DNA from 4 places in the [Enterobacter] lignolyticus SCF1 genome. Region 4 is predicted to be linked to each of the others. Evidence: predicted binding sites of a transcription regulator. Region 4 holds the regulator's gene; each other region holds the start of a gene.
What was found. The regulator LexA, encoded in region 4, represses DNA repair genes until DNA is damaged. The targets are predictions, from matches to a motif close to TNCTGTATGTACATACAGNA.
Positions count from the first base shown of each region.

Region 1: ENTCL_RS14410 (DNA translocase FtsK 4TM domain-containing protein) is a predicted target of LexA. The motif match lies at 3,869-3,888, and genes of this name have one in related genera.
Region 2: metR (HTH-type transcriptional regulator MetR) is a predicted target of LexA. The motif match lies at 1,944-1,963, and genes of this name have one in related genera.
Region 3: ENTCL_RS12630 (metal-dependent hydrolase) is a predicted target of LexA. The motif match lies at 3,374-3,393, and genes of this name have one in related genera.

Region 1 is NC_014618.1:3,089,636-3,097,017, reverse strand. It holds gene cydD (heme ABC transporter permease/ATP-binding protein CydD) at 1-1,704, opposite strand, end outside; gene trxB (thioredoxin-disulfide reductase) at 1,819-2,787, opposite strand; gene lrp (leucine-responsive transcriptional regulator Lrp) at 3,336-3,830, shown strand; gene ENTCL_RS14410 (DNA translocase FtsK 4TM domain-containing protein) at 3,966-7,382, shown strand, end outside.
Region 2 is NC_014618.1:4,547,585-4,554,966, forward strand. It holds gene metE (5-methyltetrahydropteroyltriglutamate--homocysteine S-methyltransferase) at 1-1,878, opposite strand, end outside; gene metR (HTH-type transcriptional regulator MetR) at 1,995-2,948, shown strand; gene ENTCL_RS21095 (carboxylate/amino acid/amine transporter) at 2,836-3,735, opposite strand; gene ENTCL_RS21100 (EAL domain-containing protein) at 3,917-4,723, shown strand; gene yigL (sugar/pyridoxal phosphate phosphatase YigL) at 4,714-5,520, opposite strand; gene pldB (lysophospholipase L2) at 5,563-6,555, opposite strand; gene rhtB (homoserine/homoserine lactone efflux protein) at 6,665-7,285, shown strand; gene rhtC (threonine export protein RhtC) at 7,286-7,382, opposite strand, start outside.
Region 3 is NC_014618.1:2,684,951-2,692,332, forward strand. It holds gene ENTCL_RS12600 (YkgJ family cysteine cluster protein) at 1-121, shown strand, start outside; gene ENTCL_RS12605 (YciC family protein) at 147-890, shown strand; gene ENTCL_RS12610 (septation protein A) at 942-1,478, shown strand; gene yciA (acyl-CoA thioester hydrolase YciA) at 1,478-1,876, shown strand; gene ENTCL_RS12620 (YniB family protein) at 1,928-2,464, opposite strand; gene hxpB (hexitol phosphatase HxpB) at 2,601-3,272, shown strand; gene ENTCL_RS12630 (metal-dependent hydrolase) at 3,408-3,998, shown strand; gene ENTCL_RS12635 (L-cystine transporter) at 4,128-5,519, shown strand; gene ENTCL_RS12640 (IS4 family transposase) at 5,630-6,964, shown strand; gene cedA (cell division activator CedA) at 6,995-7,234, opposite strand; gene chbG (chitin disaccharide deacetylase) at 7,379-7,382, opposite strand, start outside.
Region 4 is NC_014618.1:4,439,447-4,446,828, reverse strand. It holds gene malM (maltose operon protein MalM) at 1-497, shown strand, start outside; gene ubiC (chorismate lyase) at 684-1,181, shown strand; gene ubiA (4-hydroxybenzoate octaprenyltransferase) at 1,194-2,063, shown strand; gene plsB (glycerol-3-phosphate 1-O-acyltransferase PlsB) at 2,099-4,519, opposite strand; gene ENTCL_RS20610 (diacylglycerol kinase) at 4,649-5,017, shown strand; gene lexA (transcriptional repressor LexA) at 5,127-5,735, shown strand; gene dinF (MATE family efflux transporter DinF) at 5,804-7,123, shown strand; gene zur (zinc uptake transcriptional repressor Zur) at 7,157-7,382, opposite strand, start outside.

The DNA.
Region 1 (7,382 bases), 1.3 Mb from region 4:
GTCATACGGCCCTTGCTCAACAATTTGTCCGTCGTGCATGACCCAAATCGCATCCCATGCCTGAAGGTCTTCCAGCTGATGGGTCACCATCAGGGTGGTTTGCTGGGTCGAGGCATCGGTCAGCGCCTGCATGACCCGCTGCTCGCTGTGCGCGTCGAGGCTGGCGGCTGGCTCATCAAGCAGCAGCAGACGGCAGGGCGTCAGCAGCGCGCGGGCGACCGCGACGCGCTGGGCCTGACCTACCGACAGGCGGCTCGCCTGATCGCCCGTGGCGGTATCAATGCCCTGCGGCAGCTGATCGACGAATTCGCTGACCCAGGCCCTGTCCAGCGCGCGCTGCAGCTGCGCGTCGTCGGCGTCAGGCGCGGCGATCAGCACGTTTTCCCGCAGCGTAGCGGCAGGCAGCTGGGGGTTTTGCCCCACCCAGCTCAGCAGGCGGCGCCAGCTTTCCGGGTTCAGGTCGCGCAGCTCAACGCCGTTGACGCGCAGCGAGCCGTCATAAGGCAGGAAGCCCGCCAGCGCGTTCAGCAGCGAGCTTTTACCCGAGCCGCTTTGTCCAACCAGCACCGCGCGCTGGCCTGCCTCCAGGGTGAACGTCAGCGGGCCGGCCAGCGTGCGGCCTTCCGGCGATTTCACGATAAGGGCGTTCGCCTCCAGAGCAACCATGGCGTTTTCGTCGGCCATGATCTCCCCCTGCTGCGGCTGCGCCAGCGGCGCTTCCATAAAGGTCTTCAGGCTGTCGGCGGCGCCAACGGCCTGGGCCTTAGCGTGATAGAAAGTGCCAAGGTCGCGCAGGGGCTGGAAAAATTCAGGGGCGAGGATCAGCGCCAGAAAGCCCGACAGCAGCGTCACGCTGGTGCCGTAATGGCCAAAATTCAGCTCGCCGAGGTAGGAGAAACCAAAATAGACCGCCACCAGGGCGATAGACAGCGAGGTAAAAAATTCGAGCACCCCGGAGGAGAGAAACGCGAGGCGCAGAACCTCCATCGTACGCTGGCGGAAATCCTCCGAGGCCTGGCGAATGTTCTCCGTTTCCGCAGTACCGCGGTCGAAGATACGCAGCGTCTCCATACCGCGCAGGCGGTCGAGAAAGTGGCCGCTTAAGCGCGCCAGCGCCTGAAAGTTACGGCGGTTGGCGTCTGCCGCGCCCATCCCGACCAGCGCCATAAAAATCGGTATCAGCGGCGCGGTGCCGAGCAATATCAGCGCCGCCGCCCAGTTGGAGGGAAAAATCGCCAGCACAATCAGCAAAGGCACGCACGCGGCCAGCGCCATCTGCGGCAGATAGCGGGCATAGTAGTCGTGCATGTCGTCAATTTGTTCCAGAATGAGCGTCGCCCAGCTTCCCGCCGGTTTCCCCTGAATCCAGGCCGGTCCTGCCTGCTGCAGGCGATCCAGCACCTGGCGGCGGATTTCGAAGCGGATATGCTGTCCGGCGTGAAAACCGACCCGTTCGCGCAGCCACACCACCCAGGCGCGTAAAACAAACACCAGCACCAGCAGGATGAACGGCATCAGCAGCGCTTCACGCGGAATGTTCTCCATGATCATATGGTGAAGAAGGCGGGCCATTATCCAGGCCTGCGCGACAATCAGCAGGCCGCTCACGACGCCGAGTCCGCGGGAGATTGCCAGCCAGCGGCGGGAAATAACGCTTTGCTGTTTTAACCAGCGGGTAAGCTCTTGTTGACGGGTTTTATTCATTGCGTGCTTATGCAGGTGTCATCTGAGTATATTGGGCCCGGCAATGTTACAACGTCGCAAAAATAAAGGCGACTTATCGTCGCCTTTTTTACCTTTGTTACTGAGTTGTAAAGATTATTTTGCTTTATCAGCTAAACCGTCGAGGTAACGCTCAGCATCCAGCGCAGCCATACAACCCGTACCGGCGGAGGTAATCGCCTGGCGGTAAATGTGGTCCATCACGTCGCCTGCGGCAAAGACGCCAGGAATGCTGGTCTGGGTCGCGTTGCCGTGAATGCCGGACTGCACCTTGATGTAGCCGTTTTCCAGCTCCAGCTGACCGTCAAAGACAGCCGTGTTCGGGCTGTGGCCGATAGCGACGAACAGGCCGGCGACCTCCAGCGATTCCACGATATCGCTGTTTTGCGTATCGCGAATGCGCAGACCGCTGACGCCCATCTGGTCGCCGGTGACTTCTTCCAGCGTGCGGTTGGTGTGCAGCACAATGTTGCCGCTTTCCACTTTATCCATCAGGCGTTTGATCAGAATTTTCTCCGCGCGGAAGGTGTCGCGACGGTGGATCAAATGCACTTCAGCGGCGATGTTGGCAAGATACAGCGCTTCTTCCACCGCCGTGTTGCCGCCGCCGATGACTGCGACCTTCTGATTACGGTAGAAGAAGCCGTCGCAGGTGGCGCAGGCGGAAACGCCGCGGCCTTTGAACGCCTCTTCAGACGGCAGGCCGAGATAGCGCGCCGATGCGCCGGTGGCGATGATTAAGGCATCGCAGGTGTACTCGCCGCTGTCGCCGGTCAGACGGAACGGACGGTTCTGCAGGTCAACCTTGCTGATATGGTCGAAGATGATTTCGGTATCGAACTTCGTCGCATGCTCATGCATGCGCTCCATCAGCAGCGGACCGGTCAGGTCGTGCGGATCGCCAGGCCAGTTTTCCACTTCCGTGGTCGTGGTCAGCTGACCGCCTTTTTCCATGCCGGTAATCAGCACCGGCTGCAGGTTTGCGCGCGCAGCATAGACCGCAGCGGTGTATCCCGCAGGTCCAGAACCAAGAATAAGCAGTTTACTGTGTTTGGCCGTGCCCATGAGATCCCCATAATTGTTGGCAGACATTGGCCGGGATTGTAGGGAATTTGCGGGAGTAATAAAAGGGTGATGGGATTTTGTTAACGATATGTGCAATAGAGTTTGTCTATGAATCGGCGATTTTATCAGCGATTGCTATAACTCATTCTACTGTGATTAGGGCAATTATAAGGAGATAACATGAGGATCAACCCACAGTGATAATGAATATCCGGCATGTTGTACTAAAAATCGATGTTTTGCTTTGACAATCACCTGTGCTTTTGCGAAAACATTGGAGGGAGAAAAAGCAGTGTTTCGTGTGTGGTGAATTTTCATTCACGGAAATACCATTTTTACCCGGGTCAACGTTTTCGACGCATGGCGTGGACAGACGCCATGCGTGATGTCGGTGGCTGCCTTCAGGCAACGGGCTTCTCAACGCGTACCCTTGGGTTTGGCGACATAACGGGTAGCAGAAATATGTCGCAAACAGCGGGCAGGCTCTGAACAGTGAAGTGCACAGGGTCAAGACAGGAGTAGGGAAGGAATACAGAGAGACAATAATAATGGTAGATAGCAAGAAGCGCCCAGGCAAAGATCTCGACCGCATCGATCGTAACATTTTGAACGAGTTGCAAAAGGATGGGCGTATTTCCAACGTCGAGCTTTCTAAGCGAGTGGGACTTTCTCCGACACCTTGCCTCGAGCGTGTGCGTCGGCTGGAAAGACAAGGGTTTATTCAGGGCTATACCGCGCTGCTGAACCCGCATTATCTGGATGCATCACTTCTGGTTTTTGTTGAGATTACTCTGAATCGTGGCGCGCCGGATGTGTTTGAGCAATTTAACGCCGCTGTACAGAAACTTGAAGAAATTCAAGAATGTCATCTGGTTTCCGGTGATTTCGACTACCTGTTGAAAACCCGCGTGCCGGATATGTCAGCGTACCGTAAGTTGTTGGGCGAGACCCTGTTGCGCCTGCCGGGCGTGAACGACACCCGTACCTACGTGGTTATGGAAGAAGTCAAACAGAGTAATCGTCTGGTTATTAAGACTCGCTAATACGGAACAGGTGCAAAATCAGCACAAGTTGATTACACTCCTGTTAATCCATACAGCAACAGTGCCGGGGAGACCCGGCGCTGTTGTCCGTTTTAGCATCAGGCAGGAAAGCGCCTGGAACCTGGAGAGCCTTTCTTGAGCCAGGAATATACTGAAGACAAAGAAGTCACATTTACCAAGTTAAGCAGCGGGCGCCGACTTCTGGAGGCGTTACTGCTCTTATGTTCCCTTTTTGCCGTCTGGCTGATGGCCGCTCTGCTCAGCTTTAACCCTTCAGATCCCAGCTGGTCGCAGACCGCCTGGCATGAGCCTATTCATAATCTTTGCGGAGCGCCCGGCGCCTGGCTTGCCGACACGCTGTTCTTTATTTTCGGCGTGATGGCGTACACCATTCCGGTGATCATCATCGGCGGCTGCTGGTTCGCCTGGCGCCACCGCGCCAGCGACGAGTACGTCGACTATTTTGCCGTTTCGCTACGCCTGATTGGCGTGCTGGCGCTGATCCTGACCTCCTGCGGCCTGGCGGCCATTAATGCCGATGATATCTGGTATTTCGCCTCCGGCGGCGTGATTGGCAGCCTGCTGAGCACGGCGCTGCAGCCGATGCTGCACAGCAGCGGCGGTACGATTGCGCTGCTTTGCATCTGGGCCGCCGGTCTGACGCTGTTTACCGGCTGGTCATGGGTCAGCATCGCGGAAAAACTCGGCAGCCTGATCCTCAATATTCTCACCTTCGCCAGCAACAGAACCCGTCGTGACGACACCTGGGTTGATGACGAAGAGTATGAGGACGACGAAGACGAGCAGGCGCCGCCGCGCAAAGAAGCGCGGCGTACGCGGATCCTGCGCGGCGCGCTGGCCCGCCGCAAGCGTATGGCCGAGAAGTTTATTAACCCGATGGGCCGTCACACCGACGCGGCGCTGTTTTCCGGCAAACGTATGGACGACCCCGACGATGAGGCGCGCTATGTCGCGCAGGGGCAGTCTGTCGATCCGGACGACGTGCTGTTTTCCGGCCATAGCGCTACGCGCCAGCCGGACGCGGACGACGTACTGTTTTCAGGACAAAGCGCGGCGCGTCCGGCGGCGGCCTGGGATGAAAACGATCCGCTGCTTAACGGCCATTCGATTACCGGCGCAGTGACGGCCGCGGCGGCGACAGCGGGCGCGATTCCGGGCGTTGCCGCGCCGATTGCGCCAGCGATGCCTGCTGGCAGCGATGCTGAGCTCATGCAGCCCGCCGTGGAATGGCAGCCGGTGCCTGGCCCGCAAACCGCCGAGCCGGCCATCGCGCCGTCCCCGGACAGCTGGCCGCCGCAGGCTGCGCCTGCGAAACCCGAGTACGTGCAGCCTGAAGCGTTCTGGCAGGAGCCGGTTGTTGAACAGCCTGCGCAGCCTGAATACTGGCAGCAGCCGGAACAGCCGGTGTATCAGGCCGAGCCGCCGACGTATTATCAGCCGGAACCGGAATATCCGCCGCATCAGGAACCTGTGTTTGCGCAGCCGGTAGCACCGGAGATGCCGGAGCCAGAGCCGGTGGAAGAGGTTAAACCGCAGCGTCCGCCGCTCTATTATTTCGAAGAAGTGGAAGAAAAACGCGCGCGCGAGCGTGAACAGCTGGCGGCCTGGTATCAGCCTGTGCCGGAGCCCGCCGCGATAAAACCGGCCGTTGCGCCGTCAGTCGTGCCCGCTATCGATCCGACGGTCGCGGTTGCGCCCGTGGCGGCAAGCGTTAAGCAGGCGGCGGGCGTCGCAGCGGTAACGGCTGCCGCCTCCGCGCCGTTGTTCAGCCCGGCCGAAGGGCCGCGCGCGCAGGTGAAGGAGGGCATCGGCCCTCAGCTGCCGCGTCCGAATCGCGTGCGGGTGCCGACGCGCCGCGAGCTGGCCTCCGCCTCTTTTGGCATCAAAATACCGTCGCAGCGCATGGCGGACGAGCGAGCCCGCGAAGCGGAACGTCATCAGCACTATTCCGATGAGCCGATCGGCGACGAGGAGGCCGAGGCGCAGCAGCAGGATGAGCTGGCCCGCCAGTTCGCCGCCTCTCAGCACCAGCGCTACGGCGAGGAATATGAAGACGATGCGGTGGAAGACGACGATACCGCGGAGCAGGCCGAGCTGGCGCGTCAGTTTGCCGCCCAGCAGCAGGCGCGCTATGCCGGGGATCAGCCGGCTGGCGCCAACCCGTTCTCGCTGGCGGATTTTGAATTTTCACCAATGAAAACGCTGGTAGACGACGGCCCGAAAGCGCCGCTCTTTACCCCGGGCGTTGCGCCGCAGGAGCCGCCTGTGCAGCAGTACGCCCAGCAGGCGCATCCGCAGCAGGTACAGCAGCCCGCATATCAACAGCCGCCGCAGCCCGCGCCGCAGCCGCAGCCGCAGGAGAGCCTGATTCACCCGCTGCTGATGCGTAATGGCGATTCGCGTCCGCTGAATAAGCCGACCACGCCGCTGCCGTCGCTGGATCTGTTAACCCCGCCGCCGACGGAAATCGAGCCGGTAGACACCTTCGCGCTAGAGCAGATGGCGCGACTGGTGGAAGCTCGTCTGGCGGATTTCCGCATTAAAGCGGATGTCGTTAACTATTCGCCGGGGCCGGTTATCACCCGCTTCGAGCTGAATCTGGCGCCGGGGGTGAAAGCCGCCCGTATCTCCAACCTGTCCCGCGATCTCGCCCGTTCACTGTCGACCGTTGCCGTTCGCGTGGTGGAAGTGATCCCCGGCAGACCGTACGTCGGGCTGGAGCTGCCGAACAAGAAACGCCAGACCGTGTATCTGCGAGAAGTGCTGGACTGCGCGAAATTCCGCGAGAGCCCGTCGCCGCTGACCGTGGTGCTGGGGAAAGATATCGCCGGTGAACCGGTGATTGCCGATCTGGCGAAAATGCCGCACCTGCTGGTTGCCGGGACGACCGGTTCCGGTAAGTCGGTTGGCGTCAACGCCATGATCCTCAGCATGCTCTACAAAGCGCAGCCGGAAGATGTGCGTTTCATCATGATCGACCCGAAAATGCTGGAGCTTTCGGTCTATGAAGGCATCCCGCATCTGCTGACGGAAGTCGTCACCGACATGAAGGACGCCGCCAACGCCCTGCGCTGGAGCGTCAACGAAATGGAGCGCCGCTACAAGCTGATGTCCGCGCTGGGCGTACGTAATCTGGCGGGGTATAACGAAAAAATCGCCGAGGCGGCACGTATGGGACGTCCGATTCCGGACCCATACTGGAAGCCGGGCGACAGCATGGATGCCGTGCATCCGACGCTGGAAAAACTGCCGTATATCGTGGTGATGGTGGACGAATTCGCCGACCTGATGATGACCGTCGGTAAAAAAGTGGAAGAGCTTATCGCCCGTCTGGCGCAGAAAGCGCGCGCTGCTGGTATTCACCTGGTGCTGGCGACGCAGCGTCCGTCGGTTGACGTGATCACGGGCCTGATTAAAGCCAACATTCCGACCCGTATCGCCTTTACCGTTTCCAGTAAGATTGACTCCCGTACGATCCTCGATCAGGGCGGGGCGGAATCGCTGCTCGGGATGGGGGACATGCTGTATGCC
Region 2 (7,382 bases), 110 kb from region 4:
GCGAAACGCCTCTACGCCCCAGGTCAGATAGGCGTCCCAGTCGCTGCGCTTAAGCGGTAAACCTTCGCGCAGCGCCGGTTCGTCAATCTGAATGATGCCAATACCCGCCGCCTCCAGATCCGCCACTTCATCACGCAGCGCCAGCGCAATCTGCTTAGCGATGGTTTCACGGCTGACGTCTTCGCGCGGGAAGGACCAGCAGAGGATAGTCACCGGCCCGGTCAGCATGCCTTTTACCGGCTTGTCGGTCAGCGACTGGGCATACTTCGCCCACTCAACGGTAATCGCCTGCGGACGGCTGATATCGCCGATAACCACCGGCGGCTTGACGCAGCGTGAACCGTAGCTCTGCACCCAGCCGTTCTGGGTGAAGACGAAGCCGTCCAGATGCTCGCCGAAATACTCCACCATGTCGTTACGTTCCGCCTCGCCGTGCACCAGCACGTCCAGCCCCAGCCGTTCCTGCTCCACAATGGCCTGTTTGATGTGCGCGGCAATACCGGTGCGGTAGTTATTCGCATCCAGCGCGCCTTTTTTGAAGTCCAGACGCAGGCCGCGGATCTCCGTGGTTTGCGGGAAGGAGCCGATGGTCGTTGTCGGCCACGCCGGCAGGTTGTAGCGCTCGCGCTGGGCTTTCGCGCGCTGCGGATATGGATTCTGACGCTGGCTGTCCTGGGCGGTGATCGCCGCCAGCCGCTTCTCAACGGCGGCGTTATGCACACGCGCAGAGTGGCGACGGGCCTGAATCGGTTTGCTCCACTCGGCGATCGCCGCCGTCTCGCCGCCGTTCAGCGCATCGCGCAGCAGGGAAAGCTCATGGCATTTTTGCAGCGCAAAGGCGAACCAGCTCTTCACTTCCGCATCCAGACGCGTTTCCACACTGAGGTCGATCGGGCTGTGCAGCAGCGAACAGGACGATGCCACCCACAGGTCGCGCTGGCCGACGATGTCCTTAATCTGCGCGTATTTCTCGGTCAGATCCGCGCGCCAGACGTTGCGGCCGTTGATCAGGCCAGCGGAGAGCAGCCAGTCCGCAGGCAGGCGTTTGTGCAGCTCTGCGACGTCATCTTTACCGTGCACCAGATCAACGTGCAGGCCCTGTACAGGCAGAGAAGCAATGGTATCCAGGTTCGGCGTTATGCCTTCGAAATAGGTGGTCAGCAGCAGCTTCACCTGGCCGGCGAGCGCGTCGTACGCAGGCTTAAAGGCATCCAGCCACGCCTGCGGTAGCTCAAGCACCAGCGCCGGTTCGTCGATCTGGACCCACTCGATGCCGCGCTTCGCCAGCCCGGCCAGTACCTGCTGATAGACCGGCAGAATATCGCTCAGCAGGCTGAGACGGTCAAACGGCTCGCCTTTCACTTTCCCCAGCCACAGGTAGGTTACTGGCCCCAGCAGCACCGGTTTCACCCTGTGGCCCAGCGCCAGCGCTTCGTCTACTTCATCCAGCAGCTGGGTCCAGGTCAGTTTGAACTGCTGGCCCTTCGTAAACTCCGGCACCATGTAGTGGTAGTTAGTGTTAAACCATTTGGTCATTTCCGCCGCCGCCGCCGGTTCACCGCTCGGCGCACGGCCGCGGCCGATACGGAACAGGGTGTCGATATCCACGGAGCCGTCGTTGTTCTGATGACGAGCCGGGACGTTGCCGAGCAGCAGGCTGGTGGTCAGAACATGGTCGTACCAGGCAAAATCACCGACCGGCAGCAGGTCGATACCGGCATCCTGCTGCTGCTGCCAATGGCGAGCGCGCAGCTCGCGGCCGGTGGCCAGCAGCGCTTCACGGCTGGAATTGCCCGCCCAGTAGCTTTCTTGCGCTTTTTTCAATTCGCGACGCAGGCCGACGCGAGGGAATCCGAGGGTATGGTTTTTGATTGTCATGCGGTTGCCTCTTAAGGAATTCGTTATTTAGCCGTCCAGATGTTTACACATCCATAATCAGCAGGTACTGTATATTCCTCAAGCGCAATTTATTCATGCCGAAGTGAAGGACATTCATGATCGAGATAAAACACCTGAAAACGCTGCAGGCGTTGCGAAACTGCGGATCGCTGGCGGCGGCGGCAGCAACGCTGCACCAGACGCAATCCGCGCTTTCTCACCAGTTCAGCGATCTGGAACAGCGCCTTGGCTTTCGGCTTTTTGTCCGCAAGAGTCAACCGCTGCGCTTTACCCCGCAGGGCGAGATCCTGCTGCAGCTGGCCCACCAGGTGTTGCCGCAGATCAACCGCGCGCTGCAGGCCTGCAATGAACCGCAGCAGACCACGTTGCGCATCGCCATTGAGTGCCACAGCTGTATTCAGTGGCTGACCCCCGCGCTGGAGAATTTCCGCGCCAGCTGGCCGCAGGTGGAGATGGATTTTAAGTCCGGGGTGACGTTCGACCCGCAGCCAGCGCTGCAGCAGGGGGAGCTGGATGTGGTCCTGACCTCCGATATTCTGCCGCGCAGCGGCCTGCACTATTCACCGATGTTCGACTATGAGGTTCGCCTCGTCCTCGCGCCGGAACATCCGCTGGCGGCCAGAGCGCGCGTAACGCCGGAAGATATCGCCAGCGAAACGCTGCTGATTTACCCGGTGCAGCGTAATCGCCTGGATATCTGGCGCCATTTTTTGCAGCCTGCCGGCATCAACCCGCAGCTTAAAAGCGTCGATAACACGCTGCTGCTGATCCAGATGGTCGCCGCCCGGATGGGCATTGCCGCCCTGCCGCACTGGGTCGTGGAAAGTTTTGAGCGCCAGGGCCTGGTCGTAACCAAAACCCTGGGCGAGGGGCTGTGGAGCCGGCTGTACGCCGCGGTTCGCGATGGTGAACAGCGCCAGCCGATAACCGATGCGTTTATTCGTTCAGCGCGGAATCACGCCTGCGATCATCTGCCGTTTGTGCGCAACGCGGAGCGACCCACTTTCGATGGACCCACAGCGAAGCCATTATCACCAACGCGCCTGTGATGAAGCTCGGCCAGTGCGGCTGCTGCTGCCAGATAGCCAGGTTCACCAGCAGCCCGGCCGGAACATGTACGTTATTCATGATCCCCAGCGTCCCGGCATCAACCTGCGTCGCGCCGTAGTTCCACATAAAGTAGCCAAGGCCGGAGGCGACAACGCCCAGCCACACCAGAATGCCCCACTGCAGCGTGGTGGTCGGCAGCTTTTGCGGGTTGCCGAGCATAAACCAGGCCGCCACCGCTACAATAAACGCCCCCATATAAAACCAGGCAAAGGCGTTATGCTGCGGCATGGGACGAGTTTCCATTAACCGCTTATAGCCCACCATCCCGATCGCGAAGCTGATATTGGCAAGCTGCACGAACATTAACCCGGTCCAGAAATGATCGCTGACCTTGTCATAGCGGATGATCGCCGCGCCAACCACCGCCAGCAGCGCGCTCAAAAGGTAGCCCCAGCGCAGCCTGCGCTTGCTCAGCAGGTCATAAATTAGCGTGATATAGAGCGGCGTGAGCACGGTGAACAGCAGAAACTCCGATACCGTCAGGTAGACATAGGCGCGGAAGCTGAACAGATACATGATGCCAAGCTGCATCGCGCCGACCAGCATATACAGCAGCAGCGTGCGCAAAGACTGCCCACGCGCGCGCAGAAACGGCAGAAAAACCAGCGCCGCAAGCCCGATACGCATCAGCACGGAAAAATAGCTGTCGACATGCCCGGCCAGGTATTCGCCTATCAGGCTGAATGAAAACGCCCACAGAATTGTGGTAACGATCAGTAACGCCACAGTGAAAATCTCGTCGAAGAATGAACCCGCATTGTAGCGGAACAGCAGGTTGACAACTGAGCAGAAAACAGGCAATTAAAATCGGCATTTTCCTGGAGAGGATTGATCCCGCGCTGATGGTTCCCTTGCTATAAAACGCCAATACTGAACGCGATTATTTTCCGGGGGCTTCGGGTGTAAAATGGATTTTGTGGATGAACCTCATCTCCTGCCTGGCTTTTTCAGGCAGCTTGCCGCTTCGCGCGCCAGGCTCCTGCACGCGATTCACAACCAGCAGCTGGAGGTGCGCTATCAGCCCATCATGCGCCTTGATACCGACAGCGTCGCGGGCGCCGAAGCGCTGGTTCGCTGGCCGCAGCGCAATGGCCAGTGCATCCCGCCGGACAGCTTTATCCCCTTTGCCCGCGAAACCGGCCTGCTCGGCCTGATGACGCACTGGATTGTCGGGCAGGTTTTCACCGATGTGGGCGCCTGGCTGCGCCAGCACCCGCAGCGCTATGTCTCGATCAACGTCGAGCCTGACGACCTGCTCACGACGGCGCTACTCGACCGTCTCGCCCTCCTGTGCCGAACGCATCAGGTTCGCCCGCAGCAAATCGCCCTCGAACTCACTGAGAACAGCGAGATAGACCCCTGGGACATTGCCGAACCCGCCGCCCGCTATCGCCAGGCCGGACACCGGCTTTTCCTCGATGATTTCGGCAGCGGCTACGCCAACATGAGCTACCTTCAGGCGCTCACCTTCGACATGCTAAAGCTGGACAGGACGCTGATCGGCGCCGCGGCGGGAAACAGCGTGCTGCCGCCGCTCATTGCGTTCGCCCGTTCGCTAGCGCTGGAGCCGCTGGCGGAAGGCGTAGAAACCCCGGAGCAGCGCAAACAGCTGCAAACGCTGGGGGTGGTGTATGCGCAGGGGTGGTATTACAGCAAAGCCCTGACCAGCAGGGCTTTTATTCAGTGGTGCGCAGACAGACGCCGTCAGTCCTGATTGAGGAACAGATGGCGCAGGTAGTGCGGCACGGCATCATCGGCGTTGCTGCCAATGACCTCCAGCTCCGGGTGCAGATCTTTCAGGCGCTGATGGGCGTTTTGCATGATGCAGCCTTTACCCGCCATGGAGAGCATCTCCGCATCGTTCATCCCGTCGCCGAAGGCGATACAGTCTTTCAGGTTGTAGCCCATGATCTGCGCCACCGCTTCCAGCGCATGGCCTTTCGATACGCCGCCCGCCATCACTTCCAGACAGGTTAACGTGGAGAAACTGACGTTGACGCGATCGCCCCAGCGCGCGTTAATCGCCTGCTCCAGCGGCAGCAGCACGTCGTGATCCGACGAAGTGAAAAACACTTTGCTGACGCCTTCAGGCTCCAGCAGCCCCGGCTCGTACAGCGCGTAGTTGAATACCGCCTCTTTGAAAAAACGCATCTCTTCCGGGCGGTGACGGTTCATAAACCATTCATCGTCACGATAAACGTTAGTGACGATATCCGGGTTGTTATTCACCACGCCGAACAGATCGGCGGCGATATCGCGATCGAGGTTATGCGCAAAAATCAGATTACCGTCCGTATCGTGCACGCGCGCGCCGTTGGAGGTAATCATAAACGCTTTGATCCCCAGACCATCACGGATTTGCGCCACGTCGATATGATGGCGGCCGGTGGCGAAAACGAAGTTAATTCCCTTTTCCGTCAGCAGCTTCAGGGTCTCTTTGGTATAGGGGGACAGACGATGGTCGGGATTGAGGAGCGTGCCATCCAAATCAGACGCAACAACCTGGTACATAAAAGAATTCAACCTCTAAGTAAGAGCGGCGTTATCGCCGGATTAATCATGTCGACAAAAAAACTCGACGATGGCATTGAGCGCGACTGAGCGCATGGCGTCCTTTTCAAAAAGGATCTCATGGTAAGCGCCTTCGATGACAAGCGGTGTTACCCCTTCGCAGGGATGGCCCGCCTCGGCGCGTAATTCACAATAGCGGTCGTGCATGCGGTTATCCACAACGCGTTCTTCCTGCGCCTGGATAAGCAGCACAGGCGTGGTGTCGTCGCTGGCGCCGGCGAGGATCTCTTCGCCCGCCAGCACCCCTTCGCGCACCCAGTGATAGGTTGGCCCCCCGACGCGCAAATCCGGATTATCGGCATAAAACCCCAGGTTGCGTCGGTAGCGTTCACGGCTGTGCGTCAGGATATTGAGGCTAAACGGCAGGGCGTGCCAGCGCCCGGTACCCATGGCATAGCTCTCTCGAATGCGCTGATGGCCCTCAGCCCAGTCGAGAATATGGCGCACCATCCAGTCCGGAAAACGCATCACGATGCCGAACATCGGGGCGCTAAGCGCCATGGCGTCGCACGCTCCGGGATGACGCTGCAAAAACAGGGTGGCAATCGCGCCGCCCATCGAATGCGCCAGCACAAAGCGCTTACGCCAGGGGCCTGGCGCCACCTCCTGCTGCCAGAAGGCGGCGAGGTCGTCCACATAGTCGCTGAAATTCACCACATGGCCGCGGTGGGTGTCGGAGAGCATGCGTCCGGAAAACCCCTGCCCGCGATGGTCGATGATCAGCACGTCGAACCCGCAGAGAAACAAATCGTACGCCAGTTCGGCGTATTTAACATAGCTTTCAATACGACCGGGACAAACGACAATCACCCGATCGTGGTGCGGCGTATGAAAACGGACAAAACGCACCGGGACGCCGTCCACACCGGTAAAAACCGCCTCTTCCCGCTGGCGCCAGAAATCATTCAGTGGCCCCATCGTGAATGCAGCAAACGCGTTTTCTCTTGTATTCCAGTCCTTTTGCTGCCGAAACATCGGGTATCCGCCCTCGTTAACCGCGGAAGATCGTTTTTTTATGGCGCGTCACACAACACACAGACAATAGCGTATTGTGGCATAAAAACAGACAATCAGGGAGATTCTCATGACCTTTGAGTGGTGGTTCGCCTACCTGCTGACGTCCATTATTCTCAGCCTTTCACCCGGCTCCGGCGCCATTAATACCATGACCACCGCCATTAACCATGGCTATCGCGGCGCGAGCGCGTCGATTGCCGGCCTGCAAACCGGGCTCGGGATCCATATCGTGCTGGTTGGCGTTGGTCTGGGCACCCTGTTCTCGCGCTCGATCCTCGCTTTCGAGGTGCTAAAATGGGCGGGCGCCGCCTATCTTATTTGGCTTGGGATCCAGCAGTGGCGCGCCGCTGGCGCTATCGACCTCAACGCGCTGGCGCAGACGCAATCGCGCGGTCGGCTGTTTAAACGCGCCGTGTTTGTAAACCTCACCAACCCGAAAAGCATCGTTTTCCTCGCCGCGCTGTTTCCGCAGTTTATCGTGCCCAACCAACCCCAGATGATGCAGTACGTGGTATTAGGCGTGACCACCATTGTGGTCGATATCATTGTGATGATTGGCTACGCGACGCTGGCGACGCGCATCGCGGGATGGATCAAAGGTCCGCGGCAGATGAAGGCGCTGAATAAAGCGTTCGGTTCGCTGTTTATGCTGGTCGGCGCGCTGCTCGCGTCAGCGCACCGTGCATAATTAGCGGGAGATAATCAGGTGGATGCCGAAACCGGCGAACAGGGTGCCGGCAACGCCGTCAATCCATTTCGCCATGCGCTGATAGCCGCGGCGCATG
Region 3 (7,382 bases), 1.8 Mb from region 4:
CGCCTGCAACCGCGCGCGCGCGCGCTACGACTTACCGCCTCTTTACAAAGATATGCTTTTCCATACGGGACAGGATGCTGCCAGAACGGCGCTAACTGAGTTACAATTACCGGCTAGCTAACATCTGCAATACTCAAGGAGAGTGCATGTCTATCACGGCGAAGTCCGTTTACCGTGACACGGGTAATTTTTTTCGTAATCAGTTCGTTACCGTACTGCTGATTGCGCTGTTGTGTGCGTTTATCACGGTGGTGCTTGGCCATGCGTTTTCACCGAGCGAGGAGCAGATGGCGGTCCTTCGCGATGGCGATAATCTCGCCGGCAGCGGCGGGCTGTTTGAACTGGTGCAGAACATGACGCCGGAACAGCAGCAGATCCTGCTGCGGGCCTCTGCGGCATCGACTTTTTCCGGGCTTATCGGCAATGCCATTCTGGCAGGCGGCGTTCTGCTGATGATCCAGATGGTCTCCGCGGGCCAGCGCGTCAGCGCCCTGCGGGCGATTGGCGCCAGCGCGCCGGTGCTGCCGAAGCTGTTTCTGCTGATCTTCCTCACCACCTTTATGGTGCAGCTGGGCGTGATGCTGGTCGTCGTACCGGGCGTCCTGCTGGCCATCGTGCTGGCTTTCGCCCCCATCATGCTGGTGCAGGACAAACTGGGGATATTCACCGCCATGCGCAGCAGCATGCGTCTGGCCTGGAACAACATGCGCCTGGTGGCGCCTGCGGTCATCAGCTGGCTGCTGGCGAAAACCCTGCTGCTGATGTTTGCCTCGGGCTTCGCCGTTCTTACGCCGGAAGTCGGCGCCGTGGTGGTAAACTGCATCAGCAACCTTATTTCGGCGCTGTTGCTGATCTATTTATTCCGCCTGTATATGCTTATTCGTAGCTAATCTTTCCAGGCCAGGCGCTGCCTGGCCGTTACTGAATTACGGAACCGATGTATGAAGCAGTTTCTGGATTTTTTACCGCTGGTGGTCTTCTTCGCCTTCTATAAACTTTACGACATTTATGCCGCGACCACGGCGCTGATTGTCGCCACCGCTGTGGTGCTGATTTACAGCTGGGTACGCTATCGCAAAGTCGAAAAAATGGCGCTGATCACCTTCGTGCTGGTCGCCGTTTTTGGCGGTCTGACCATTTTCTTCCACAACGATGAGTTTATTAAGTGGAAGGTTACCGTGATTTACGTCCTGTTCGCCGGCGCCCTGCTGGTCAGCCAGTGGGTCATGAAAAAGCCGCTGATTCAGCGCATGCTGGGTAAAGAGCTGACTCTGCCGCAGTTTGTCTGGTCGCGCCTCAATATTGCGTGGGCGGTGTTCTTTATTCTCTGCGGCCTGGCGAATATCTATATCGCGTTCTGGCTGCCGCAGAACATCTGGGTAAACTTTAAGGTCTTCGGGTTAACCGCCCTGACGCTGGTCTTTACGCTGCTTAGCGGCATCTATATTTACCGCCATATGCCGCAGGACGACAAATAATGACCGTGAAGATCGATGCGCCGCAGGGCGACCTGGTGCTGCGTACGCTGGCGATGCCTGCCGACACAAACGCCAACGGGGATATTTTTGGCGGCTGGCTGATGTCGCAGATGGATATCGGCGGCGCGATCATGGCCAAAGAGATTGCCCATGGCCGCGTCGTCACCGTCCGCGTTGACGGTATGACCTTTCTGCGTCCGGTCGCCGTCGGTGACGTGGTCTGCTGCTATGCCCGCTGCGTAAAGCGCGGCAACACCTCTATTACCATCAACATTGAGGTGTGGGTGAAAAAGGTCTCCTCCGAGCCTATCGGCCAGCGCTATAAAGCCACCGAAGCGCTGTTTATCTATGTGGCGGTGGACAGCGAAGGCAAACCCCGCGCTCTGCCGCAGGTATAAATGCAAAAAGCCCGGTGAAATACCGGGCTTTTTTGTGGCCGCCATCCGCGATTATAAAAAGCCCAGCAGCGAGAAGAAGAAGTAGCCGCAGACGATAATCACCACCGGCAGCACATACAGCGGGAAGATCTGCAGTAAGATGGTGTGGTGCGGTACGACGATACGCGCTTCGATTTGCTCCCGGTTCAACCCTTCCGCCCCTTTCGCTTTCTCAAGGATCATCTGGTCCTCAACCCCTTCGCGCAAAAATTTCGCCTGGCGGCTCATCCGCGCGCCGGACGCCTGCAGCGCCAGCCCGACGAACACCAGCACATAGATAATCCAGAACAGTATATTGGCGCTGTTGTGGAAATCCGGCAGCGGCGAGTTGTACCAGAAAACGTTCAGAAACGGCGTGTTAAAGCGCATCATCTCAATCATCACGTGGGCAAAATCGAGCATCACCGCGTTGATCCCCGGCTGCTTTTCGCTGTGCTCATACATGAATTTAAGAATGGAAATCAGGGTGGAAACTACGGCTGGAATAAAAATCACCCAGCCAGCAATACGCTTCAGCACGGCGATGCGTCCAGCTTGTTGATACGTCATGGGTTCCCCTTGTTAAGACGCGCTCTGTTTGGCTGTAAGTCTACCTTTAGTTGACGGTTTTCGCCTGCGCTTTAAAAGCGATATGGTGTACGATTGTTGCGATGCTTATGTCTTACTACCCTACAGGAGTCGCTTTATGGCAGCCCAGCGCCAAATTCTTGCCGCTATTTTTGATATGGATGGTTTACTGATTGATTCCGAACCCCTCTGGGATCGGGCCGAACTGGACGTCATTGCCGGGCTGGGGGTTGATATTTCCCGCCGTAACGAGCTGCCGGACACGCTGGGGTTACGCATCGACATGGTGGTGGACTTGTGGTTTGCCCAGCAGCCGTGGCAGGGGCCAGGCCGCGACGAAGTGACGGCAACCATCATTAACCGCGCCATCGCGCTGGTTGAAGCAGAGCGTCCGCTGTTGCCGGGCGTTCGCGAAGCGGTCGCGCTGTGCAAAGCGCAGGGGCTGAAGGTCGGTCTCGCGTCGGCCTCTCCGCTGCATATGCTGGAAAAAGTGCTGACGATGTTCGAGCTGCGCGACCAGTTTGACGCGCTTGCCTCCGCCGAAAAGCTGCCCTACAGCAAGCCGCACCCGCAGGTGTATATCGATTGCGCCGACAGGCTCGGTGTCAGCCCGCTGTCCTGCGTGGCGCTGGAAGATTCCGTTAACGGCATGGTCGCCAGCAAAGCGGCGCGGATGCGCTCCATCGTGGTGCCGGAGCATGAGAACGCCGGCGACCCGCGCTATGCGCTGGCCGACGTCCGGCTCGGCTCGCTGGAACAGCTTCGCGCGGTTCATCTGCTGGGCGAATAACCGCTGCGCCCTCGGTCGCCCGCTGCGGCTGAGGGGAATATGTCCGCTTTGTGACAAAGAGTTACACCGTCACCTCTTCCGCCTACTGTATAAAAACCCTATACTGTATGAATTGACAGTTTTACGGGTACGATCATGACGGCGGAAGGCCACCTTCTCTTTTCCATCGCTTGCGCGGTTTTTGCCAAAAACGCCGAGCTGACGCCCGTGCTGGCGCAGGGCGACTGGTGGCATATTGTACCCGCCGCCGTGCTGACCTGCCTGCTGCCGGATATCGACCACCCGAAGTCGTTTCTCGGCCAGCGGCTAAGCTGGATAGCCAAACCCATCGCCCGGGCCTTCGGCCACCGCGGCTTCACCCACAGCCTGCTGGCGGTGTTTGGCGCCCTGACGCTGTTTTACCTCAAAGTGCCCGACAGCTGGATTATCCCCGCCGATGCGGTACAGGGCTTGGTGCTGGGCTATCTCAGCCATATCCTTGCCGATATGCTGACCCCGGCCGGCGTCCCGCTGCTGTGGCCCTGCCGCTGGCGCTTTCGCGTACCGATTCTGGCGCCGCGCAAAGGCAACCAGCTGGAGCGCGTGCTGTGCATGGCGCTGTTCGTCTGGGCCGTCTGGATGCCGCAGTCGCTGCCGGAAAATAACGCCGTACGCTGGTCATCCACCCTCATCAGCGCCCTGCAGCTGCGCTTCGATCGCTTTATTAATCACCAGACGGGACAATAACCAGGCGAAACGCTTCACTTTGGAATAACCCATTCCATATGGATATAAGCGCGACATCGCACTTCTGATACTCTTGCGCCATTACAGATGCGCCCTCAACAGGGCCAGATAATAATCAGGAGAACGGGGATGAACCTTCCATTAATAGCGAACATTATCGTGTTCGCGGTGTTGCTATTTGCTCTAGCGCAAACCCGCCACAAACAGTGGAGTCTGGCCAAAAAGGTGCTGGTAGGTCTGGCGATGGGCGTGGTCTTTGGCCTTGCGCTGCAGCTGATTTACGGCGCCGACAGCGCGGTGCTGAAAGACTCCGTACAGTGGTTTAATATTGTCGGCAACGGCTATGTTCAGCTGCTGCAGATGATCGTTATGCCGCTGGTTTTCGCCTCCATTCTGAGCGCCGTCGCCCGTCTGCACAACGCCTCTCAGCTGGGGAAAATCAGCTTTCTGACCATCGGCACCCTGCTTTTCACCACCCTGATTGCCGCTCTGGTCGGCGTGCTGGTCACCAATCTGTTCGGCTTAACCGCGGAAGGCCTGGTGCAGGGCAGCGCGGAAACCGCGCGACTGAACGCTATCCAGAGCAACTATGTCGGTAAAGTCGCTGACCTCAGCGTCCCGCAGCTGCTGCTCTCCTTCGTTCCGAAAAACCCGTTTGCCGATCTCACCGGCGCCAACCCGACCTCGATCATCAGCGTGGTTATCTTTGCCGCCTTCCTCGGCGTCGCCGCGCTCAAGCTGCTGAAAGATGACGAACCGAAAGGCCAGCGCGTGCTGACCGCTATCGACACGCTGCAGAGCTGGGTGATGAAGCTGGTCCGTCTGGTGATGCAGTTAACGCCGTACGGCGTGCTGGCGCTGATGACCAAAGTGGTGGCCGGTTCCAACCTGCAGGACATCATTAAGCTTGGCGGCTTTGTGGTCGCGTCCTACCTGGGCCTGGCGATTATGTTTGTCGTGCACGGCCTGCTGCTCGGCGTCAACGGCGTTAACCCGCTGAAATATTTCCGTAAGGTGTGGCCGGTACTGACCTTTGCCTTTACCAGCCGTTCCAGCGCAGCCTCGATTCCGCTGAACGTGGAAGCGCAGACCCGCCGCCTGGGCGTACCGGAATCCATCGCCAGCTTCTCGGCCTCCTTTGGCGCGACCATTGGCCAGAACGGCTGCGCGGGCCTGTATCCGGCGATGCTGGCCGTGATGGTGGCGCCGACCGTCGGCATTAACCCGCTGGATCCGCTGTGGGTAGCCACGCTGGTCGGTATCGTCACCGTCAGCTCCGCCGGTGTGGCGGGCGTCGGCGGCGGCGCGACCTTCGCCGCGCTGATCGTGCTGCCGGCGATGGGCCTGCCGGTAACCTTAGTGGCGCTGCTGATTTCCGTTGAGCCGCTGATCGATATGGGGCGTACCGCGCTGAACGTCAGCGGTTCCATGACCGCAGGCACCCTCACCAGCCAGTGGCTGCGCCAGACGGATAAAGCCGTTCTCGACAGCGACGACGAAGTCGAACTGGCCCACCGCTAACAACAAAAAAACCGCCGAACGTTCGGTAATGCCGATCAGTTAAGGATCGGTTGACCGATCCAGTGGCTGTGTAAGAATCCGGAAATGCTCACCCGTTTCCGGATTTTTTTATGCACATTGGACAGGCTCTTGATCTTGTTTCCCGTTACGATTCTTTGCGTAACCCACTGACTTCTTTAGGGGATTATCTCGACCCTGAACTTATCTCACGTTGCCTTGCTGAGTCCGGCACAGTCACCCTGCGCAAGCGCCGCCTGCCGCTGGAAATGATGGTCTGGTGTATTGTCGGTATGGCGCTTGAGCGTAAGGAGCCTCTTCACCAGATTGTTAATCGCCTGGATATCATGCTGCCGGGCGACCGTCCTTTCGTCGCCCCCAGTGCCGTTATTCAGGCCCGCCAGCGTCTGGGGAGTGAGGCCGTTCGCCGTGTATTCACCCAAACCGCACAACTCTGGCATGGAGCCACGGCACATCCACACTGGTGCGGCCTGACGCTGCTGGCCGTGGATGGCGTGGTCTGGCGAACACAGGATACGCCGGAAAATGATACAGCCTTCCCGCGTCAGACACACGGCGGAAAACCGGGACTCTATCCGCAGGTAAAAATGGTCTGCCAGATGGAGCTGACCAGCCATCTGCTCACGGCTGCAGCCTTTGGCACAATGAAAGAGAGCGAAAATGCACTCGCAGAGCAGCTGATATCTCAGACAGGTGATAACACACTGACTTTGATGGATAAAGGTTATTACTCGCTGGGTCTGCTGAACGCCTGGAGCCTGGCGGGAGAACACCGGCACTGGATGATCCCGCTGAAAAAGGGAGCACAGTATGAAGAGGAGAGAAAGCTGGGTAAAGGCGATCACCTGGTCACGCTGAAAACCAGCCCGCAGGCACGGAAAAAATGGCCGGAGCTGGGTGAAGAAATAACAGCGCGACTGCTGACGTTCACTCGTAAAGGAAAAGTCTGCCATCTGCTGACGTCAATGACGGATGCAATGCGCTTCCCGGGCGGTGAGATGGCAGACCTGTACGGCCATCGGTGGGAAATCGAACTGGGTTACAGGGAGATAAAACAGACGATGCAACTGAGCAGACTGACGCTGAGAAGTAAAAAGCCAGAGCTTGTAGAACAGGAGCTCTGGGGAGTGTTACTGGCCTATAATCTTGTGAGATATCAGATGATTAAAATGGCGGGAAGCCTGAAGGGATACTGGCCGAATCAGCTAAGCTTCTCAGAATCATGTGGAATGGTGATGCGAATGCTGATGACTCTGCAGGGCGCTTCGCCAGGTCGTATCCCGGAGCTGATGCGTGATCTTGAAAGCATGGGACAGTTGGTGAAATTACCGATAAGAAGGGAAAGAGCCTTCCCGCGAACAGTAAAAGAAAGGCCCCAGAAATACAGTAAAACCTGGAGAAAAACAGCCAGTCAGTCGCTTAACTGACTGGCATTACCGAACGTTCGGCGGTTTTTTTTACTCTTCGATTTCCCCTTCCTGGCGCATCTGCGACGCCCATCGCTGGGCGGCTTCCGGTACGCTGAACGCCTGCGAACGACGAAAGTGGGACCCCATCAGCACAAACGCCACGTATTTCCCCCGCAGCAGCCAGACGTCCCGAAAACCGTCGACTTTCGACGCATGGTCCGGCGGCGCGGGCTCAACGCGGGGAACATAGCTGATAACAGGGCGGTTTTGATGGCGCAGCGGTTTCATGACAGAAAATTCACCAGAGAAATAACAAAGGCGGAAAATCACTATGATAGCCGATTGTGCCCCTGAACGTCGCGCCCTGCGTGCTTTCTTTCTGGACAAAATGGGGACGCGCCCGGAAGAAAAATCGCTCCCGGGCGCCGGAGATTAG
Region 4 (7,382 bases):
AGCAGAAGATTTACGTACTGGTGTTTACGACGCCGCAGGATCTCCAGCGCACCACGACGCTGCTCGACCCGGCAAAAGCGTACGCCAAAGGAACCGGCAACGCGGTACCGGATATTCCGGACCCCATCGCCCGCCACGTGACCGACGGCAAAGTGACGCTCAAGGTGAAAACGTCCAACGGCTCCAGCGTGCTGGTCGGCCCGCTGTTCGGCTCCTCGGGGTCGGCCCCGGTGACCGTCGGCAATACCGCCGCGCCGGCGTACAGCGCGCCGGTGGCGGCCGCGACCGCTGCACCGGTGGCCGCTGCGGCACCTGCGCCTGCGGCGAAGAGCGAACCGATGCTCAACGACACGGAAAGCTATTTTAACGCCGCCATCAAACAGGCCGTCGCAAAAGGCGATATCGATAAAGCGCTGAAACTCCTGAACGAAGCCGAACGTCTCGGTTCGACCTCGGCGCGCGCCACCTTTATCAGCAGTGTAAAAGGCAAGGGGTAACCGTCTCCCCGCAGTGCTGATGTTTAGGCCATGCCTTTCGGTGCGTCCATTCGGACGCACCCTTTTTTCTGGCGCAGCGGCAGGTGTTGTACCTCTGTTGCGCTATTGATCGTATATTAACGTTTCACCCTTCCGCGAAGGCGTTTCTACGATACAATGCGTTTAGTTATGTATCGGAGAGCCAGTATGTCACACCCTGCGCTGACGCAACTGCGTGCGCTGCGTTACTACGACGAGATTCCTGAACTCGATGCCCAGCTGCGCGACTGGCTGTTGCTGGAAGATTCCATGACCAGGCGTTTTGAGCAACAGGGTAAACGCGTCACGGTCACGCTCATTCGTGAAGACTTCGTAAACCGCGACGAGATTGCGCAAGAAGCGGCGCTGCTGCCCGTTGACGAGCGCTACTGGCTGCGCGAAATTTTGCTTTGCGCCGACGATGAGCCCTGGCTTGCCGGGCGGACCGTGGTGCCGGCGTCGACGCTGTGCGGCCCGGAGCTGGCGCTGCAGAACCTCGGGAAAACGCCGCTCGGACGTTACCTGTTTACCTCATCGACCCTGACCCGAGATTTTATTGAGATTGGCAAGCATGCAGAGCTCTGGGGACGCCGTTCCCGCCTTCGGCTGAGCGGAAAACCGCTGCTGCTGACGGAGCTGTTTTTACCTGCATCACCGTTGTACTGAGAGGAAGTAAAGATGGAGTGGAGTCTGACGCAGAACAAGTTGCAGGCCTATAACCGCCTGATGCGTACTGACAAACCGATTGGCACGCTGCTGCTGCTATGGCCCACCCTGTGGGCGCTGTGGGTGGCGACGCCTGGCGTACCGCCGCTGTGGATCCTCGCCGTGTTTGTCGCCGGCGTCTGGCTGATGCGCGCCGCGGGCTGCGTGGTCAACGACTACGCGGATCGCAAATTTGACGGCCACGTGAAGCGCACCGCCAACCGCCCGCTGCCCCGCGGCGACGTCAGCGAGAACGAGGCCCGGGCGCTGTTCGTGCTGCTGGTGCTGCTCTCTTTTCTGCTGGTGCTGACGCTTAACCGCATGACCATTCTGCTGTCGGTAGCGGGCCTGGCGCTGGCCTGGGTTTACCCGTTCATGAAGCGCTACACCCACCTGCCGCAGGTGGTGCTGGGGGCGGCGTTCGGCTGGTCGATACCGATGGCCTATGCGGCGGTGAGCGAATCATTGCCGCTGAGCTGCTGGCTGATGTTCCTGACCAATATCTGCTGGGCGGTAGCGTATGACACCCAGTATGCGATGGTGGACCGCGATGACGACCTGAAGATAGGCATCAAATCGACGGCCATTCTGTTTGGCGAAAGCGATAAGCTTATCATCGGTATTTTGCAGGTTGCCGTGCTGGCGATGATGGCGACAGTGGGCTGGCTGAGCGGGCTTAACGGGGCGTTTTACTGGTCTGTGTTCGTGGCGGGCGCGCTGTTTGTCTATCAGCAAAAGCTGATCAAAAACCGCGAGCGCGACGCCTGCTTTAAGGCCTTTATGAACAACAACTATGTCGGGCTGGTGCTGTTTATCGGCCTGGCGATGAGCTACTTCAGCTAATAAAAAGGCCCTCTCGCTGAGAGGGCCTTTTGCGTTTACGCGTCCTGCGACGCGCTCTCGATAGTCAAACGCACGTCGGAGGTAATCAGCTCCGCCAGCATCTGATAGACCTTCATCGTCTCTTCCGGCTCCGCATCGCCTGTATCGCTGATATAGCCCTCGTCGCGCAGCGTCAGCACCAGCGTGCTGAATACCGCTTTATCGAAGAACTCCGGCGCGTTGATGCCGTGCAGCACCGACAGGCGCTGCGCCACCGTGCGGCTCTCTTTTTCCAGCGTGCTGCGGTTGATGGACGGGTTAGCGCTCAGCAGCCAGAAGGTGATCGCATAGCGCTGCAGCGTCTCGCGAGCGCCTGCGGCCAGCAGCTGCAGGGAGCGGGAGTGCGACGGGTTGATCCGCACCTCGTCATCATGCAGCGAGATAAGCTCCTGGCGCTGCATTTCCGCAATCAGCATGTCGATAACGCCCGCCAGCTCCGCGGTGTCCCAGCGCAGGAACAGCTCGGCTTTCAGCATCGGATAGAGCGTTTCCACATGGCGCAGCATGCTTTCGCGGGAAATGTGGCGATGCTGGGTGACGATAGCCGCCAGCAGCGACGGCAGAATCAGCATATGCGCGATGTTGTTGCGATAGTAGGTCATCAGCACCGCCTGCTCGCGCGGCAGAATGATGATATCGCCGATGGTGTCTTTCTCGACTTCGAACTTGTTCATCTGCAGCGCGTGATCGATAAGCGCGCTGGCGGTCGCCGTCGGAACCGTGGAGTCCGTCGAGTATGGCACGTTGCGCATCAGCTGCAGATAGCACTCCAGCTGCTGCGTCAGCTGCTCGCGGGTCAGCGAACGCTGGCGGGAGGCGAGCAGGGCGGTACAGCACAGGTTCATGGCGTTCGCCGCCCCGGCGTTGTTGATACGCACCATCAGATCGGCGGCAATGCTGTTGACCGTCGGGGTCAGCCAGGCCGGACGAATGGCTTCAATCGGGTCGATAGACTCGCGCCACTCCGGAACGTGGTGGTTGAGCCAGGTCATCAGTGGCATAGGTTCGCCGAAGTTGACGTAGCCCTGGCCGAGGTTGCGCAGCTTGCTTAAGCCGCGCAGCATCTGCGGCAGGCTCTCTTTCTCTTTCGTCGCGCCGCGCAGTTCTTTGGCGTAGGTGCCCACTTCCATCACGTGTTCGTAGCCGATGTAGATAGGCACGAGGGTGATTGGGCGGGTGCCGCCGCGCAGCATCGCCTGGATGGTCATAGACAGGGTGCCGGTTTTCGGATCCAGCAGACGCCCGGTACGGGAGCGGCCGCCCTCGACAAAATACTCCACGGAGTAGCCGCGGCTGAACAGCTCGCCCAGATACTCGCGAAAAACGGTGGAGTAGAGCTTGTTGCCCTTAAAGGTGCGGCGAATAAAGAACGCGCCCAGGCGGCGGAAAATCGGCCCGGCGGGCCAGAAGTTCAGGTTGATGCCGGCGGCGATATGCGGCGGCACCAGCCCCTGGTGATAGAGCACGTAGGAGAGCAGCAGGTAGTCCATATGGCTGCGGTGGCAGGGCACATAGACAATCTCGTGGCCGTCGTGGGCCAGCTGGCGCACGCGCTCGGCGTTATGGACGTTGATCCCCTGGTACAGACGGTTCCAGGTAAAGCCCAGCACGCGGTCGGTCAGGCGAATCATCTCATAGGAGAAGTTGGCGGCGATCTCTTCCATCAGCGCCACGGCGTTTTGCTGCGCTTTCTCATGGGAGATTTTCTTGCTGCGCGCTTCGTCTTCTACGGCGCGGGCGATGGCTTTCGACGCCAGCAGCTTATTGAACAGGTCCTGACGCGCCGGCAGGCGCGGGCCTACTGCCGCCAGACGCTGACGGGCAAAGTGCATACGCGCGACGCGCGCCAGCTTCTGGGCTATCGTTTTATCAGTGCCGTGTTCGGTGGCCATCCAGCGCAGCGACACCGACGGCGAGAAGCGGACAAAGCTGTCGCGGCCAAGCCAGGTGACGGCGAAGAATTTCTGGATGCCGTTGAGTATGCGCAGCGGCGGGTTGACCTCGCCTTTTTCACGACCCGGCGAGCGGCCGAACATTACCGAAACCGGCACCATCTGCACGTCCAGATTCGGATTGCTGCGATGCAGATCCAGGTAGTCATGGAACAGCTTGATGGACTCTTCTTTCGGCGTGTACCAGGTAAACACGCGCGGTCCGCCATGGATGAAAATATGACGCGGCAGCACGGTGCCGTCGATTTCCAGCGGTTCCAGCGGGTCGGGGAGGTCGTGCGCCAGGCATTGGGCGCGCAGCGTCAGTAGGTCCGCCTTCGAGTTATACGGCAGAACGTACATAATAGGGCGTGACGTATCGAGCCCAAGCTCCGGGGCAGGTTCCGCCGGAATGGACTTGCTTTTTACCAGCACGCTTAATGGTAAATTCAGTAATTTGTAGTAAATTCGTGGCCAGCCAGACATAAACGATGTAAAGCCTCTGGTTAATCATGCAAATGCGCCGCAAGGATAACAGAAAGTGCGCAGGATTTCTGTTCTACCGCGTTTGATGCAAAGTGACATTGACGCTAAATATGAAAAAAGGGTTTTTTGATGGCAAATGATACCACCGGGCTTACCCGAATCATCAAAGCGGCAGGCTATTCCTGGCAGGGATTCCGCGCCGCGTGGAAAAACGAAGCCGCATTCCGTCAGGAGGGCACCGTGGCCGTCATCGCCGTCATTATCGCGTGCTGGCTGGATGTCGACGCCATTACGCGCGTGCTGCTGATTGGCTCTGTGCTTCTGGTGATGATAGTGGAAATTCTCAATAGTGCGATTGAAGCGGTGGTCGATCGCATCGGTTCCGAACGCCATGAGCTGTCGGGGCGCGCTAAGGATATGGGGTCGGCGGCGGTGCTGCTGTCGATTTTTATCGCCCTCATCACCTGGGGCACGCTTCTCTGGCCACATTTGCGATAAGGCTCGTGGAATTGCGCAAACGTCTGGTTTTTTATGCGTTTTGTGGTTCCAAATTCGCCGTTAACTGTATATACTCACAGCATAACTGTATATACACCCAGGGGGCGGAATGAAAGCGTTAACGACCAGGCAGCAAGAGGTGTTTGATCTCATCCGGGATCACATCAGCCAGACGGGGATGCCACCCACGCGTGCGGAAATCGCGCAGCGTCTGGGGTTCCGCTCCCCGAACGCTGCTGAAGAGCATCTGAAAGCGCTGGCGCGTAAAGGCGCAATTGAAATCGTTTCCGGCGCTTCCCGCGGGATCCGTCTGCTGACGGAAGAGGAAGAAGGGCTGCCGCTGGTGGGGCGCGTCGCCGCGGGTGAACCGCTGCTGGCGCAGCAGCACATTGAGGGTCACTACCAGGTCGACCCGGCGATGTTCAAACCCAGCGCGGACTTCCTGCTGCGCGTAAGCGGCATGTCGATGAAGGATATCGGCATCCTCGACGGCGATCTGCTGGCGGTACATAAAACGCAGGACGTGCGTAACGGCCAGGTCGTCGTCGCGCGTATCGACGATGAAGTTACCGTGAAGCGTCTGAAAAAGCAGGGCAGCGTCGTGGAACTGCTGCCGGAAAACAGCGAGTTTTCCCCGATTGTGGTCGATCTGCGTCAGCATAATTTCTCCATCGAAGGACTGGCGGTCGGCGTGATTCGCAACGGCGAGTGGCTGTAATTTCCTCCCTTCTCCGGCGGCGCTTTTCCTGGCGCCGCCGCGATTTCTGATCACCACAGGTTTTCTCCATGTCGCTGTTTACCCCTGCGGATAAAGCGTTATGGCGCCTCGCGCTGCCGATGATTTTCTCCAACATCACCGTACCGCTGCTTGGCCTGGTGGATACCGCCGTGATCGGCCATCTCGACAGCCCGGTGTACCTGGGCGGCGTTGCCATTGGCGCAACGGCGACCAGTTTCCTGTTTATGCTGCTGCTGTTCCTGCGTATGAGCACCACGGGATTAACCGCTCAGGCGTTTGGTGCGCGAGACCCTCTGCGCCTGGCGCGGGCGCTGATCCAGCCGCTGCTGCTGGCGCTGGGCGCCGGGGCGGCGATCGTCCTGCTGCGTACGCCGCTGATTGAGCTGGCGCTGCATATTGTGGGCGGCAGCGATGCGGTGCTGGAGCAGGCCAGACGCTTTCTTGAAATCCGCTGGCTCAGCGCCCCGGCCTCTCTGGCTAATCTGGTGCTGCTTGGCTGGCTGCTCGGCGTACAGTACGCCCGGGCGCCGGTTATCCTGCTGGTGGTGGGCAACGTGCTTAACATTGCGCTCGACCTCTGGCTGGTGATGGGGCTGCATATGAACGTGCAGGGCGCCGCGCTGGCGACCGTCTGCGCCGAGTACGCGACCTTCTTCATCGGTCTGCTGATGGTACGGCGGGTGATGACCCTGCGCGGCATCAGCGTGACGATGCTGAAAACGACGTGGCGCGGCAACTTCCGTCGCCTGCTGGCGCTCAACCGCGACATCATGCTGCGTTCCCTGCTGCTGCAGCTGTGCTTTGGCGCGTTGACGGTGTTCGGCGCGCGCCTGGGCCCCGATATCGTAGCGGTCAATGCGGTTCTGATGACGATGCTGACCTTTACCGCCTACGCCCTCGACGGCTTTGCCTTTGCGGTGGAGGCCCATTCAGGACAGGCCTACGGCGCCCGCGACGGCAGCCAGCTGCTGCACGTGTGGAACGCGGCCTGCCGACAGGCGGGCATTGTGGCGCTGGCGTTTGCCGGGGTCTATGCCATCGCCGGCGAGCACATCGTCGCCCTGCTGACCTCGCTTGCGGAACTGCGCCAACTGGCGGACCGCTACGTTTTCTGGCAGATGGTGCTGCCGGTGATCGGCGTCTGGTGCTACCTGCTGGACGGCATGTTTATCGGCGCCACGCGAGGGGCGGAGATGCGTAACAGTATGGCGATTGCGGCGGTGGGGTTTGCCCTGACGCTGCTGAGCGTCCCGGCGCTCGGCAACCATGGGCTATGGCTGTCGCTGACCGTCTTTCTTGCCCTGCGCGGGATGTCGCTGGCATGGATCTGGCGTCGGCACTGGCGGCGCGATAGCTGGTTTTCGTAACGGGCTGGCGGTGGCGCTACGCCGCCGCAGGCCTTAGCGCGGCTTTTTCTTAACCTGAATGGTGTGGTCGTGCCCGCAGCAGTCCTGAGAACGGCAGGCTTCCACTTCAACGCACTGCGCGCACAGGCCATGCGCTTCAATCACGTTGTGGCGCAGCGCAAACCCCATGCGGGCGGCCAGCATATGCATAATGTCTTCCACGCCCTCAGCGGCTTCCTCTTTCACCACGCCGCAGCGGTCGCAGATAAACATGGCGGAG